Regions from separate parts of the Clostridium fermenticellae genome, predicted to be linked through region 1. Evidence: riboswitches for the same ligand, from Rfam matches in the RefSeq annotation. Region 1 holds a riboswitch; each other region holds the start of a gene.
What was found. A riboswitch is a leader RNA that binds a small molecule or an ion and turns the genes downstream of it on or off. The one in region 1 is predicted to bind thiamine pyrophosphate.
Positions count from the first base shown of each region.

Region 2: linked by a shared signal. The riboswitch ahead of D4Z93_RS11890 (sulfide-dependent adenosine diphosphate thiazole synthase) and the one ahead of D4Z93_RS07345 (ABC transporter permease) in region 1 are both predicted to bind thiamine pyrophosphate.
Region 3: linked by a shared signal. The riboswitch ahead of thiD (bifunctional hydroxymethylpyrimidine kinase/phosphomethylpyrimidine kinase) and the one ahead of D4Z93_RS07345 (ABC transporter permease) in region 1 are both predicted to bind thiamine pyrophosphate.
Region 4: linked by a shared signal. The riboswitch ahead of thiW (energy coupling factor transporter S component ThiW) and the one ahead of D4Z93_RS07345 (ABC transporter permease) in region 1 are both predicted to bind thiamine pyrophosphate.

Region 1 covers NZ_CP032416.1:1,562,871-1,567,091, reverse strand. The annotation lists gene D4Z93_RS07355 (heavy metal translocating P-type ATPase) at 1-1,064, shown strand, start outside; gene D4Z93_RS07350 (heavy-metal-associated domain-containing protein) at 1,091-1,306, shown strand; TPP riboswitch at 1,386-1,494, shown strand; gene D4Z93_RS07345 (ABC transporter permease) at 1,583-2,368, shown strand; gene D4Z93_RS07340 (ABC transporter substrate-binding protein) at 2,418-3,434, shown strand; gene D4Z93_RS07335 (ABC transporter ATP-binding protein) at 3,455-4,183, shown strand.
Region 2 covers NZ_CP032416.1:2,575,061-2,579,281, reverse strand. The annotation lists gene D4Z93_RS11895 (pyridoxal phosphate-dependent aminotransferase) at 55-1,239, shown strand; gene D4Z93_RS11890 (sulfide-dependent adenosine diphosphate thiazole synthase) at 1,347-2,132, opposite strand; TPP riboswitch at 2,191-2,300, opposite strand; gene D4Z93_RS11885 (aldo/keto reductase) at 2,600-3,607, shown strand; gene D4Z93_RS11880 (methyl-accepting chemotaxis protein) at 3,838-4,221, opposite strand, start outside.
Region 3 covers NZ_CP032416.1:2,402,162-2,406,382, forward strand. The annotation lists gene thiE (thiamine phosphate synthase) at 1-439, opposite strand, end outside; gene thiM (hydroxyethylthiazole kinase) at 430-1,242, opposite strand; gene thiD (bifunctional hydroxymethylpyrimidine kinase/phosphomethylpyrimidine kinase) at 1,421-2,221, opposite strand; TPP riboswitch at 2,287-2,385, opposite strand; gene addA (helicase-exonuclease AddAB subunit AddA) at 2,420-4,221, opposite strand, start outside.
Region 4 covers NZ_CP032416.1:1,341,358-1,345,578, reverse strand. The annotation lists gene D4Z93_RS06445 (OPT family oligopeptide transporter) at 1-934, opposite strand, end outside; gene thiW (energy coupling factor transporter S component ThiW) at 1,200-1,769, opposite strand; TPP riboswitch at 2,056-2,167, opposite strand; gene D4Z93_RS06435 (sigma-54 interaction domain-containing protein) at 2,360-3,784, shown strand; gene D4Z93_RS06430 (M20 metallopeptidase family protein) at 3,973-4,221, opposite strand, start outside.

The sequences.
Region 1 (4,221 bases):
TAGGACTTGCAACGCCGACAGCTATAATGGTTGGAACAGGAAAAGGAGCAGAATATGGAGTTCTTATAAAGAGCGGTACTGCACTTGAAGCTACCCATAAAGTAAAAACAATTGTATTTGATAAAACAGGAACAATTACTGAGGGAAAACCTAAAGTTACAGATATTGTAACAGTAACTGGTGTTGATAAAGACTATATTTTAAAGTTGGCCGCATCAGCTGAAGCTGGTTCAGAACATCCGTTAGGAGAAGCTATTGTTGAGAATGCAAATTTTCTTCGAATAGAATTAGAAAAGATAGAGTCTTTTAAAGCTATTACAGGGTATGGTATAGAAGTTTTTATCGATAGTAAAAAAATACTTCTTGGCAATAAAAAATTGATGGATAAGAATGGTATTAATTTAGAGAAGCTCAATATAGTTTCAGAAAAATTATCTGGAGAAGGAAAAACACCTATGTATGTATCTGAAAATGGAAAAATTCTTGGAGTAATAGCTGTAGCTGATACAGTTAAACAAAATAGTAAGAGATGTGTAGAAAAATTACATTCGATGGGAATTGAAGTAGTAATGATAACTGGTGATAATGAAAGAACAGCTGGTGCAATAGGGAAACAGGTTGGAATTGACAGGATAATTGCAGAGGTATTGCCGGGAGATAAAGCAGAGGAAGTAAAGATGCTTCAAAGTGAAGACAGGAAAGTGGCTATGGTTGGTGATGGAATAAATGATGCTCCAGCACTGGCTCAGGCAGATATAGGAATTGCAATAGGCTCTGGAACAGACATTGCTATTGAATCAGCAGATATAGTTCTTATGCGTGGTGATTTAATGGATGTAGTTACAGCTATAGAATTGAGCAGAAAAACAATAAAGAATATAAAGGAAAATCTTGCGTGGGCGTTTGGATATAATACTCTTGGCATACCAGTTGCGATGGGAGTGCTTTATATATTTGGTGGTCCACTCTTAAATCCAATGATTTCAGCTTTAGCAATGAGTTTAAGTTCGGTATCAGTTTTGACAAATGCTTTAAGATTGAAAGGTTTCAAACCTTTAATTTAATATAAATATTGAGAGGAGAATATATTATGAAAAAGAAAGTATTTATTGAAGGAATGAGCTGCAAACACTGTGTTGCTCATGTTGAGGAGGCTCTTAAAGAATTAGATGGAGTTAAAAAAGTAAAAGTAAGTTTGGATGATAAAAATGCAGTTGTAGATTTTAAAGATGAAATTGAAGATAGTGCTATAAAAGCTGCTGTTGAGGATGCAGGATATGATGTAGTTAAGATAGAAAACATATAGGCCTTAGTAAGAATATTTTAATAATTTGACACATTTATTTTATAAATGATATACTAATTTATGTTGATATTTTTAAAATCATATATTGTTGGGGAGGCAGAAACACTGTTTGAGAGGAAACTGGTAGGTTTCGACCCGTAAAACCTGAATTGGATAATGCCAACGGAGGGAATTACAGTAAGTAATCAAATAAATTTGTTTAGTATAAAGACCTCTCTTCTATTTTTGAAGAGAGGTTTTTGTATGCTTAATAACTCATGTAGGATGTGTAATTGTATGAAATGTAATAATTATGGTAAATCGATTTACAGGATTTCAGCTATTGTTTTTCAGGTTATGCTTATATTCTTATGGCAAATACTTGTAGATAAAGGAGGAATACCTAAATATATTCTTCCATCGCCTAAGGATGTGGCAATAACTTTATTTGAAATCTTTCCTATACTTATTCCTCATATTTATGTTACCCTGGAAGAAGCAATTATTGGTTTTTTAATTTCTATAGTATTTTCAGTAATAATTGCACTGCTTATGGATAATATAAAAATTGTAAAGGCCTGTATTTATCCAATACTTGTTATATCGCAAACAATACCTACTATAGCACTTGCCCCGATATTTATAATATGGTTTGGGTTTGGCATACTCCCTAAAGTCATTGTAGTTGTTTTAGTATGTTTTTTCCCAATTGTGATAAGTCTTGTAGATGGACTTGAAAGTGCTGATGTAGATATGCTGAATCTTATGGACACGATGAATGCATCTAAATTTCAGAAATTTAGGTATGTAAAATTTCCTGGGTGCCTGGGTTCATTTTTTTCAGGACTTAGAATAGCAGCAACATACAGCATAATGGGAGCTATAGTTGGAGAATGGCTTGGAGGAGAGAAAGGTCTTGGAATATTTATGGTAAGAGCAAAAAATGCATATGCACTTGATCAAATATTTTCAGCTATATTAGTTGTAGTGATTTTAAGTATGCTATTGTTCTTATTTATGTATGTACTTCAATACATATTTATGCCGTGGCAAAGGAAAGACAGAGAGAATATTAACAAATAGTGTAATATGAAAGGGGGACGTTGGGAAATTAACCCAGCACGATTTAAACATGTATAAGAGAAAAATATTTAAAATTTTAACATCAACTGCACTTATAGGTATACTGCTTATTGGGTGTTCTTCTGGAAATGAAACATCAAAGGAAAAAGATAGTAAACCTCTGACAAAGGTAAAGGTAATACTTGACTGGACACCAAATACAAATCATACTGGACTTTATGTAGCTAAGGATAAGGGATATTATAAAGATGAAGGATTGGATGTTCAGATAATTCAACCTTCCGATGGAGCTGTTGGTAATTTAATAGCTGCCGGTAAAGGAGATTTTGGAGTAAGCTATCAAGAAGATGTAACTTATGCAAAAACTTCAGATAATCCTCTTCCAATAAAAGCTGTAGCAGCTTTAGTTCAGCATAATACATCTGGATTTGCGTCACCTAAGGATAAAAATATAAGTACTGTAAAGGATTTTGAAGGAAAAACATACGGTGGATGGGGTTCACCTTCGGAAAAAGCTGTAGTTCAGTCTGTTATGCAGAATGGAGGGGCCGATTTTAATAAACTTAAAATTGTAGATATTGGTACTCAAGATTTTTTTGCAGCTACGAAAAAAAATATAGATTTTGCATGGATATATGAAGGATGGACAGGTATAGAAGCTAAAGTTAAAAATATACCGCTCAATTTTATAGAACTTAGAAAATTAAATCCTGATCTGGATTATTATACACCTATACTTATTACAAATAATAATACTCTTAAGAATAAACCGGAATTAGTTAAAAAGTTTTTAAAAGCAACACAGAGAGGATATAAATATTCCATTGATAATCCTGAGGATGCAGCTGACATATTAGTAAAAAATGCACCTGAGATAGATAAAAAGCTTGCAGTAGAGAGCCAAAAGTATATGAACACAAAGTATATTGATGATGCCCCAAGATGGGGAGAAATGAAGTCTTCTGTTTGGAATAACTATACTAAATTTCTTATGAGTAAAAATCTTATAAAAAAGAATTTGAAAGCGGAAGATGCATTTACAAATGATTTTCTTCCATCCAAATAGTAGTAAAGGAGATATAATTCTTGAATAAATCCAGTATTTTAAAAAAAGTTGTGCTTAAAGATGTGTCAAAATCCTTCGATGGATATAAAATAATAGACAACATAAGTTTTGAGGTTACTGAAGGAGAATTCGTAAGTCTTATTGGACCTAGTGGGAGTGGAAAAAGTACCATATTAAATATAATTTCAGGTATACTAAATCCGGACAGTGGTGATGTTTATGTTGATGGAGATATAAGTTATATGCATCAAAAGGATTTGCTTCTTCCGTGGAAGAAGGTAATAGACAATGTTGCAATGCCGCTTTATATAAAAGGGGAGAGTAAAGTTTGTGCCAGAAATAAAGTGTTAAAATATTTTGATATGTATGGGTTAAAGGGATATGAATATAAGTATCCATCAAAATTGTCTGGAGGAATGAGACAGAGGGCAGCTTTTCTTAGAACCTATATGGCTTCGGATAATATTATGTTGTTAGATGAACCGTTTGGAGCTTTGGATGCTATAACAAGGACAAAAATGCAGAACTGGCTTTTAAAGATTATAAAGGATTTAAATATAACAATATTGTTTATAACGCATGATATAGAAGAAGCTATATATCTTTCAAATAGGATTTATATACTTTCAGATAAGCCGGCCAGTATAAAGAGTTCAATATATGTCGATTTACCTGAGGATAAGACGAAGGATATTATAACCTCAGATGAATTTCTGAGTATAAAAAGAAGGATATATAATTTATTGTAGCCTAAAAAAGGATATCATTACAATTTATTAGTGAATGA
Region 2 (4,221 bases), 1.0 Mb from region 1:
ATCAGCAAAAGAGATTATAATATTAAGTATATGAACTAAAAGGGGGTTAATTTTATGATTTCAAAAGAAATGTATGAATTAGGCAGTAAAAAATCGACTATAAGAGCCATTGCTGAATATGCAGAAAAACAGGCTAAAGTAGTTGGAAAAGAGAATATATATGACTTTAGTTTGGGAAATCCTAACGTTCCAGCACCTGAGTATATTAAAGAAACTATAATTGATATTTTAAATAATGAGGATTCGTGTAGTGTACATGGGTATACAGCAGCCTATGGAGATCCGGAATCGAGAGAGTTAGTAGCCAAGAGTTTGAATAAGAGATTTGGTACAAACTTTTCGGGAAAAAATTTATTTATGACGGCCGGAGCAGCTGCATCAATAAGTATATGTTTTAAAGCATTAGGTGAAAGAGATGATGAATTTATAGCTTTTGCTCCCTACTTTCCTGAGTATAAATGTTTTGTTGAATCCACAGGGTCAAAGTTTGTAGCTGTTAAAGCGAATGTTTCTGATTTTCAGATTAATTTTTCAGAATTTGATAAGAGAATCAACGAACATACTAAAGCTGTTATTGTAAATTCTCCCAATAATCCAAGTGGTGCAGTTTATTCAGAGAAAACAATTATCAAGTTGGCAGATATATTAAAACAAAAAGAGAAAGAATATAATCATCCAATATTTTTGATATCTGATGAGCCTTATCGTGAGATAGCGTATGATAATGTTGAGGTACCATATCTACCCAAATATTATGATAATACTTTGGTATGTTATTCATACAGTAAATCTTTTTCATTGCCTGGTGAAAGAATTGGATATATAGTGGTTCCCAATGAAATCATTGATTTTGATGTAATATTTGCAGCTATTGCCGGTGCAGCCAGAGTTTTAACACATGTAAATGCTCCATCATTGTTTCAGAAAGTAGTTGCGAGATGTGCGGGCCTGCCTTCAGATATAAGTACATATGAAAATAACAAAGATATATTATATAATGGTTTGATTGAAGCTGGATTTTCATGTGTAAAACCAGATGGGGCATTTTACTTATTTCCCAAATCATTAGAAGCTGACGATGAGGCTTTTTGTGAAAAGGCAAAAAAATATAATTTATTGCTTGTTCCGGGAAAGGATTTTGGTTGCCCAGGACATTTTAGAGCTGCTTATTGTATTAAAACTTCAACAATTGAAAAATCAATTCCTTTGTTTAAAAAATTAGCAGAGGAATATAAATAACATTCTAATAATGATAGACAAACAGTATTGAATAAATCAATGTGAACTGTTTGTCTATATTTTGAACTGGAATTATTCTTTTCCTACTTAGGTTATTGTGTTAATTCTTATTTTGCTGCATGCAATTTTTCTATTAATTGTTTAGCAGCTTTCTGACCTGAAAGAAGCATACCTCCAAAAACCGGACCCATTCTCTGTCCGCCTAAAGTGGCATTAGCAGCCATACCGGATACATATAGTCCTGGATATACTTCACCAGTGTTTTTAACGACCTGATCTTCACCACGATCTGCCCACATTGTTTTTTCTCCCACAAAACTTCCGTTTTCGGTATTTAAAACGTTTCCTTGTTTAGCTACAAGTTTATTCACTATTGATGCATCATGACCTGTGGCATCAAGTATATATTTTGATTCTATCATTATTGGATCAATAGGCATTTTTGTTTTTTCAACGGCAGCCCAGTTAATTACAAGTCCTGCAATGCAATTATCCTTTTCTATTACGTCTTCTACGGATATTAAGTTTAATATTTTAGCTCCAGCTTTAACTGCTTTTAGAGTTAGCGCAGAAACACATTCTATAGAATCAACTGTATAATAGTTTTCTTCATATTTTTTATAATTAACGTTAAAGTCGTCCAGAATGCTTCGGGCACTTTCCTGAATTACAATTTGATTCATCATCATGCCACCTCCCCACATGCCGCCTCCAATACTGAGACTACGCTCTATAATGGTTGTCTTAACTCCGGCTTCAGCAAGGTAAGCTGCAGCTACCAAACCTGATGGACCTCCTCCGACGATGATTACATCTGAATATAATATGTCTTCAAGTTTATCCTTGTAAGTATCAATAATAGCTTTTGAAATTTTGGTGTCTTCTAAGTACATTTTTTTAACTCCTTTCATTTATAGATAAATTAAAAGCACACCCTTAGGAAAAGGTGTGCGAAATATTTTAAACCTTCCCTACGCGGACATTACTCCGATCAAGTTATAAGGGTCAGGTGCTTAATAGTCCTTTCTCAGTCCAAAACATGGACTCCCCGCTAAAATATATTTAATATTCATTTTTTAATAATTGTTAAACGTTAAGAATTCCTAACATATTTTATAGTAACACAAAAATACTAATCTTACAATATATTTATTTATAAAATTAATTTACAAAAAAAGTCCTATAAGTACATAAATTCAATAATATTACAGAAATATATTGTATGTTCTTTCAAGTGGTAATTTATACTACTCCTATATTTGGTTTGTAAAAAATACTTTTTAATAATATAATTTTGAATAAGTATTGAAATATTTAAACAATTATATATTATTTAATTTTTAGAGGAGATGGTAGGTGTATGAAAACAGTAAAGTTAGGTAAAACAGGATTAATTGTAAGTAAAAATGGATTTGGAGCACTTCCGATACAACGTATTTCAAAAAAGAACGCTGTTTATTTATTACAAAAGGCATTTTATAATGGAATCAATTATTTTGATACTGCAAGAGCATATTCAGATAGTGAAGAAAAAATAGGAGCTGCGTTTTCTTACATAAGAGATAAGATTATTATAAGCACTAAAACAGCGGCACAAAATGCTGATGAATTCTGGAAAGATTTAGAACAAAGCTTGAAGAATTTACAGACGAATTATATTGATATTTATCAGTTTCATAATCCATCATTTTGTCCAAAGCCTGGAGATAAATCTGGACTTTATGATGCAATGCTTGAGGCAAAGAAACAGGGTAAAATACGATTTATAGGAATTACGAATCATAGGATGACTGTCGCAAAAGAAGCTATATCATCAAAACTATATGATACACTCCAATTTCCTTTTTCGTATCTTGGAGGGGAATCAGATATAGAAATAGTTAATTTGTGTAAGGAAAATAATATGGGATTTATCGCAATGAAGGCACTATCCGGTGGGTTAATTACAGATTCAGCTGCTGCATATGCATATCTTTCACAGTTTAATCATGTTGCGCCTATTTGGGGAATTCAACGTGAAAATGAACTTGATGAATTTTTATCTTATAATGACAATCCACCAATTTTTACGGATAATATGAAAAAACAGATTGAACATGATAGAAAAGAATTATCCGGAGACTTTTGCCGTGGATGTGGATACTGTATGCCATGTCCGGCTGGAATTCAAATTAATGATTGCGCAAGAATGAGTCTTCTTCTCCGTCGTGCACCGAAGGATGATTACCTTACTAAGGAGTGGCAGGAAGAAATGAAAAAGATTGAAGGGTGTCTTCATTGTAATAACTGTATGAGCAAGTGCCCGTATAAATTAAATACTCCAGAGCTTTTAAAAAAGAATTATGAAGATTACAAAACCTTTTTATAGGGTTTGTAACTGAAAGCTTAACTTATGCTCCGATCGGGATTTCCAAAATACGTAACGTAAAAAATTTCTAGTAAGTCTAAGCTTGCGTTTAAAAAAATCTAAGCAGATTTTATAAACTCACTTTGTTCAAACATATAAAATCCACTAAGATTTTTAAGAACACTTCGCTAAGACTTACTACAAAATTTTTTAATGTGCCTTAATTTTAGAAATCCCGGTCTGCGCATAAGTTAATTAATTTTAAATTGATTTATCTCATCTTTAAGTTCCTCTGCTAAAGTTTTAAGCTTTTCTGAATGTCTTGTAAATTCCTGCATAGTTGCAGATATTTCTTCGCTGGATGCAGTAACTTCTTCGGAAGCCGAGGCTGTTTCTTCAGATATGGATGAGATATCTTCAATTTCAGCTAATGTAGATTGTTTCTTATCATTCATATCAATAATGGATTTCTTTACCTCATCAACTCTGCCTATCATTATTTCAATTGATTTAAGTATTTTATTAAATATCTCCTGGGTTTTATTTACTGCCTTATACTGTTCATTTACTGCTACTTCAGTTGAATTAATAGCATCTACAGCTGTTTCAGATTTTTTCTGTATAGTTGCTATAAT
Region 3 (4,221 bases), 840 kb from region 1:
CTATCCCTATAGGTTTATCTATATCTTTTTTAGTTCCCGTATAAAATGCGGCCCCAAGTCCAACATAATCTGCTCCACCTTTTTGCGCTTCTAAAGCTTCCTTTATATTACCCGCTGAAACTCCTATAATCTTATCATGTCCAAGCATTTTCCTTGCTATTTTAAGTGGCATATCACTTTGACCTATGTGTACACCATCTGCATCAACAGCTTTTGCAACATCTATTCTATCATTTATTATTATAGGTACATTATAATAGTCAGTAATTGATTTCACCTGAAGTGCTATCTTATAAAATTCTCTAGTAGATGCATGCTTTTCCCTTACCTGTACCAATGTTGTACCACCTAGAATAGCCTGCTCAACTGCATCTTTTAATTCAACATCATCTAAATAGTCCCTGTCTGTTACAAGATATAATCTATAATCTACTTCCATTCAATTTTCCCTTCTTCTTTCAATCTTTTTTCGGTTAAACTGTAAATACAATCCATCAATTTAACTCTAAAACTTCCAGGAAGTTTAGCTTCCTCATAAGCCGCTTCACCTGCCAGATTCATTGACAGTATTGCTGCAGTAGTAGATAAAAATTTATCTTCATAAGCTCCAGCTGCAGCACCACAAAGCGCTCCAAGCATGCATCCTGCTCCAGTTATTTTAGTAAACATTTCAACACCATTTTTTATAATAGCAATTTTCACTCCATCTGTAATATAATCCTTCTTTCCGGTAGCAGCAACCACACACTTATATTTATTGGCAACATTAATGCAGGCTTCTAGTACACCTTCCCCATCATCCAGCGAATCAACTCCTCTTACATTTGAATCCACTCCTGCTAAGAATTTTATTTCTCCAACATTTCCCTTTATAACATCTATACGTCCAACTTCAGAAATTCTATTTATAACTGAAAATCTTCTAGGTATTGCTCCACATGCTACTGGATCTAGTACAACTGGTACATCATTTATTTTTGCAGAAATACTTGCAAGGACATCAGCTGTCTCCTGCTCTTTACTGAGTGTTCCAAGATTTATATATAGTGCCGATGATATCTTTACAAAATCAAAAACCTCATCATACGCTTCACACATTGCCGGTGATCCTCCAAATGCAAGCAATATATTTGCACAGTCATTTATCGTTACACCATTAGTAATACAATCAACAAGAGGAACCTTCTTTCTTATTTCAGTTAACACCCTTGAAACTTTATTCATAATCTCATCATTATACATCTTATTACCCCCTAATTTATATATAGAATTTACAAGTTCAAGCTTAACTTATGCATAGGCCGGGATTTTCAAAATACCGGGCTTTAGAATTACTAAAAGCATTTATAGTACCGGATTTTGACAGTATCTCCCGGGGGATGGATTAACTTTTCATTTATAAACCCTATAAATTTTGTAATTAAAATTTTATACCTGCAGATTTATATAATTCTACAAAATGTCCAACAGGACCAACTCCATTTCCGATTGAAAAAGAATTTTCAATTGCTTTAGTTATGTACTCTTTAGAAAACCTAACTGCCTCCGATATACTTAAACCACGACTTAAAAATGAAGCTATTGCAGATGACAACGTACAGCCGGTTCCATGTGTATTTTTTGTATCTATTCTCTTTCCTTTTACCTTTATAAAATAATTCCCGGTCAGCAATATATCATTTGCATCATTAAGCCTGTGTCCACCTTTAACCAGCACATTTTTTGCCCCTAAGGCCTCTATTCTTTTGGCTGCTTCTTTCATATCGTCTTCATTCTTTATCTTCATCTTTGCTAAAACCTCTGCTTCAGGTATATTAGGTGTGACTAAATCTGCAATTTCAACAAGTTGTTTCAAAGACTCCTCTGCCTTTACTTTAAGCAAGTGATATCCGCTTTTAGATACCATGACAGGGTCAAGCACTATATTTGATGCTTTGTATTTTATCAGTAATTTTTTTATAACTTCTATACTGTTACTGTTTGACACCATACCTATTTTTACTGCATCAACCTTTATATCATCAAATATAGCCTTAATCTGTGCTTCAATCATATCACTATCTACATCCATTGATTTTTTAACTCCAACTGTATTTTGTGCAGTTATTGCTGTTATAACACTCATTCCATAAACACCAAGTGCACTCATTGTTTTTAAATCTGCCTGTATTCCAGCACCACCACAGCTATCAGAGCCAGCAATCGTTAGTACTTTTTTCAATTTATACACCCCTTTTACAAAGTTTTGCCTCAAAATAAAAATGCACTGCTGAAAAGCAATGCATAAAATTCTTAATTTTTGCTTCCCTACGCCAATATTAACTGGATCAGGTTCAAAGGGTTGGAAACTCCTCTCAGCCTCAAGCGGCACCCCCACAAACGTTATTATTAATATACTATTATTATATACATATATATCCTAAATTTCAACAGCCGTATTATTATAAAGCAAATATAAATACTTATTCTTAACCTTCTTACCTGTAATTAATTCTAAAGCCTTCGCATAATACTTAAGTTGGAACTCATATTTTCGCTTAATATCCCCTATATCCTCTATATAGTCTGTTTTATAATCAATTACAACAAGTTCATCATCCTCTTCAAAATAACAATCTATTATACCTTGAACTAATATTTTTTCATCTTCATATAATTTCTTTGGCAAATCTTCATATATCTCACTACTACTTAAATTTATGATAAATTGTTTCTCTCTATAGACATTATTTGAATTAAGCATTCTCTTGCCAAGCTTAGATGTAAAAAGCCTTAATATCTTCTGTACATCAACACATTTAGCTTCTTCTTGTGTTATAAAATTTTTTGTTATTAGGCCCTCAATCTGATGAGCTATGTCCTGCGATCTAAGTACATTTTTTAAGTCAAGTTTCTGAAGAACTAGGTGCACAATTGTACCTCTTTCTGCACCTGATATATTCTTAGTCTCCTTTAAAAACTTTGGAGTATTTAATGAAGTATTTTTAAATATAACTTCACTATCACCATCCTGTGATAATAAAAATTTTCTTTTAAGTTCTGATATTGACATTTTGGCACTTATATTTTGTGCATCTCTATATTTATATTTCCAATTAAGTCTTCTTGATACCTCGTCTCCAAACTCGCTAATATTGGAATCTAAGTTTATATCATTTATATATTTTAGTACATCATTTTCAGAATCATCATAAATCTTCTTTCTAAAAATAGATTTGTCATACAAATTTATCGTCCACTTAGAATTATCTTCTATAACATACTTTGATACATTAATTTGTCCGAGTCGTCTTATAAGCTTTCCATCTTTATGCCTTGAAAGTGCTCCTCCTATCCAGTCAAGATAACTTCTTGCACTTATTGTATAATATTCAGGTATTTTTTCCTCTTTAACTTCTGTACACTCGCACCATCTGTGACAAGTTTTTTCTATATTATTTACCATGCCCGTTAAAATAAGCTTTTCCTTTGCTCTAGTTAATGCCACATAAAGTATTCTCATCTCTTCAGATAATGTCTCTAATTTTATTTTTCTCTTTATTATCTGTTTTTGAAGTGTAGGATAACTTATTCTTCTCTCTGCATCAATAAAATCTGCTCCAAATCCAAGATCACTGTGAAATAATATACTCTTATTAGCATCCATTAAATTAAAGTTTTTACCTGTTCCAGAGAGTATTACAATAGGAAATTCAAGTCCTTTACTCTTATGTATACTCATGATCTTTACCACATTCTCATTTTCTCCAAGAATCTTTGCACTTCCCATATCTCCACTGCTATTTTTAACTTTATCTATAAAATTTATAAAATTAAACAGACCCTTATAACTAGTGTTCTCATATTGAACAGCTTTGTCAAACAACATTCTTAAGTTAGCCTGCCTTTGGCTTCCGCCCGGCATAGCACCTACAAAACCATAGTAACCTGTATCAGTGTACAAATACCATATAAAGTTATTCAAATCCATATTCATGGATTTATCTCTCCAAACATCAAGTCTATTTAAAAATGCAGACACTTTGTTTTTTAATTTTAAACTTATATGATCCAGGGTATAATCTACAATCTTATCTTCTTCGCATGCATCATCCTCAAAATACTGATCTATTAGTTTCATTGCACTGTAGAAATTTATATCTTTATTTACCATCCTTATATCTATTAATTCTTCTGGTTCAAATGACTCTATTGGAGACCTTAATACAGCTAAAAGAGGTA
Region 4 (4,221 bases), 220 kb from region 1:
ATGATATTATTGTAGGTATAAGTTTTATAGCACCTATAAATCCTCCAGATAACATCATGCCCGCTCCTACATATTTTACATAACTTCCTGCTATATCAGCAACCTGCATTGCATTTATATTTACCTGAGGATTATTCCATACAGTCGCGCCACCTTCTCCAAGAGAAATAAAATACCCTATCAAAGGTGTAATAGCAAAATTAGATAATATTGATCCGGCAAACATAGTTAGCGCTACATCTATACCCACTATAAATCCTATGCCTAAGAGTAAAGGATTAGCTTCAACTTCAAATTTCCACTTATAGAAAGCTTCATTTACATAACTTATAACATTATTAGCTACATTAAAAAATGAACTAGTTACAAGAGTTATAACACCTCCTATAGAAAATCCAATTCCCATAAACTTCACAGATTCTTTAACCCCTTCTGAAGCAACAAGTGTTTCAGATATAGCCATCGATTCAGGATACATAAGATTTCCATGTTCTTGAATAATTAAATAATTATACACAAGAGAAGCTGCTCCTACTCCAAACAAAACTCCTCCTATTCCAATAACAAATCCCTCTAAAAAAGAAAAATGCGCTCCTATCAAAAGTATTGCTGGTAAAACAAATATCATACCACTAGCAATAGATTCTCCACCACTTGACATGCCTTGTACCAAATTTTTACCAAGAATTCCTTTTTGTTTGGCAAACATAGCTATAAATACAGAACCTATTATAGAACCTGGTATGCCAGCTGCAACTGTAAGTCCTGATTTCATACCTGAGTATGCCGTTGATGCTGCAAATAATACTGATAAAATAATTCCAATAGTTAATACAGCGGCATTTCCGCCAGATTTAGATCCATCAGAAATATACGGAACATAATCTATTCCGGATACATTGCCATATGCGCCTTTAGACAATTTTTTATTCATAATTCTTGCCTCCTTTTATACATTATCTTTATAATTATAACATAATTTCCAGCAAAATACAGTTCGAAATTCTTCTAATAAATAAGATTTATTAATTATAAGATTCATAATACTTAAAATATTATATGTTGTTTTTTATTTTCTTCCACGTACTTCAATTTAAACAATATTTATAATATATCAAATACATAAAGAGGTTAATTATATCCACAAACGCTCAAAAAAGACATATGGTTTCACTTAAGAAATCATGTGTCTTTTTAATTTAAAATTCTGTCTTATTTACAGATACATCTTTTTTTATAATTGGTACCTTTTCACAAATTTCCATTCCTAATCTTTGTTGAATCTTTATAAGCATACCATTTTTATTTAAAGCACCTAAAAACACAAGCGCAATTACTCCCCCAATTATTGTTGCAGTAAAAAATAGCGGAACATAAAACATAAGTGAAAGTTCTTTCCTTCCCCAAAAATATGTCATTATCGGCGATGAAACAACTGCTCCTATAATGCCGGTGCCTATAGTTTCTCCTAGTGCCGCAAATAACAAATTATTTCTAGATATCCTATATAAAACTCCTGATAAAAAAGCTCCAAATACAGCACCTGTAAGAGCTAAAGGTGGTATTCCCATAATAAGCATTCTTATAATTCCAATTAATACAGCACAAAGTAATGCATACCAAGGTCCCAAAATAACTGCACACGTAATATTGATGACAGATGACATAGGACACATTCCTTCAATACGTAGAATTGGAGAAATAACAACTCCCATTGCTATCATCATAGCTAACATAAGTTTTCTTAGTAATTTTGACTTTTTTTTCATAAAAATAGGCCTCCATAATAGTATAGTTTGCCAATGTTATCATACAGAAAATACTATTATTTAGGTATAAATTTAAGACAACTAGATAGCATTTTACCATATAATTATATTGGTCGGTCGAAGCTCAAAAGCTTCCTCTCACCTTGAAACACAAGTTCCCTAGCTATTTAGTTGTTACATTAATTAAAAAGTACCGGGCGCTCCCCCGCTGCTTATATTACACAAAAAGAGTATACCCGATCCTAACATTAAGGAAGATATACTCTATTTACATTCATTAATTAAAAAATTCATAAACAAATATTTCCTTACGTCAGGATTACCCGAATCAAGTTATGGGTCGAAGCTATAACTTCCTCTCAGCCTGTATATATATACAAGCTCCCCTTTTTTTAATAATTATATCATACACTATTTTTATATGCAATATTACATTACTATTATAATTTTAAAATAATTACAATTTTTTCTTTAATTACTTTAGAAATAATTAATTTTTCAAGTATATTATTAACAATTTCTTAATATAATTCTATCGAGTGATTTTTAGCTTCAGTTGAATTTATAAATTTAGAAATAAGGTGATACTATTGGAAACATTTAAAAAAATAACCTCTAAAAAAATAGACAGACTTTTTATAAAAATAAATGATATAATTTTCAACCAGATACCAATACCAATATGTCTCGTTAATTCGGAGTGTAAAATTGTAACTTTTAATAATTCTTTTAAAGACTATTTTAACCTTAAACTTGAGAATGAAAAAGGTAAATTTGTAGGAGAAGTAGATCCCAATGCTAGATTTCCTGTTATTTTAAAAACCGGAAAAGCCGAAATTAATAGAAAGCACAAATTTCAAGGCAGAGATATAATAGTACATAGACTTCCCCTTCATTTTAACAATAAATTGATTGGCGGAATTAGTATAACTATTATAGGAGATTTAAATTATATTTATAGATTAGTAACAGAAAACAATCTAATAAAAAACTTAAAATCTTATAAAAATAATCAATCTGCTATCTCCGAAGTATATAAAGCTAAATATACCTTTGATGATATACTATCAAATTCCAATTGCCTAAATAATTGTAAAGAGCAAGCTAAGTCTTTTGCTGAAACAGACTTGACTGTTCTAATAACTGGCGAAAGCGGGGTTGGAAAAGAGCTTTTTGCTCATTCTATTCATAATTACAGTAAAAGGAGAAAAAATCCTTTCATAAGTATAAATTGTGCAGCAATACCAGAAAGTTTAATAGAGTCTGAGCTCTTTGGACATGAGGAAGGTTCTTTTACTGGAGCTACAAAGAATGGTAGAATGGGAAAATTTGAATTAGCCAATACAGGTACGATTTTTTTAGATGAAATAGGAGATTTACCACTCAAGATGCAAGTAAAACTGCTTAGAGTTCTGCAGGAAAAAGAAATAGAACGAGTTGGAGGTAATAAAATCATAAATTTAGATATAAGAGTTATAGCAGCTACAAACTGCGACCTTCAAGAAAAAGTTAATTCTGGTACCTTTAGAAAAGATTTATTTTATAGACTTAATGTCTTAAACTTAGAAATACCTCCTCTTAGAGAAAGACCTTCTGACATATCCCTTTTAATTGATAACTTTATAAATAACTTTTATAAAAAATATGGCATATGTGGTGAATTTACTGAAGATGTTTTAAAAACATTATGTTTATATAAATGGCCTGGAAATGTAAGAGAACTAAGAAATATTGTAGAGAGAATGCTGGTTATTTCTAAAGAACATTCAATTAAAGTTGACAGCATACCTGAAAACATATTGAATAGCAGCAAGGAATCAATGGATGCTAATATAAAACAACTTATTAAAACCAAAACCTTCAGCCCATTAAAAAGCAGCGTCTTTAAAACAGAAAAGGAACTTATAATAAATACTCTAATAGAAAATAACTTTAACAAATCTAAAACTGCAGAAATCTTAGGCATACCTAGAATGACTTTATATAGAAAGTTAAAGGAAATAAATTTGAAATAGATTTCACAATTTAATTATAAATAATTAATTAAATTGTGACTAAAACTAATATGCAGAGACATGCTCACAAAATGAAAATATTTATAATACTGAAATTTGGTATAGGGTTTATAAATGAAAGCTTAACTTCGACTTGTAAACCCTATATCCTGAAGGATAATTGATTTATTGAATCTTCTTATTATTGATTAGGAAAGATAGTCAATACTAACCTGAACATATGCTGCTACCCCTATTGGTAAAGCGTCTTCATCTACTTTAAAATAATTTGAATGATGTGAATAACAACAATCTTTTGATTCATTTCTTCCTCCTAGAAGCATCAAAGCACCGGGCACAGATTCCAGGTATTCCGAAAAGTCTTCAGAACCCATTATCTTTTCAGTTGCTATAAAACCATCTTCTCCGACTATCTTTGCAACAGATTTTTTGGTAAA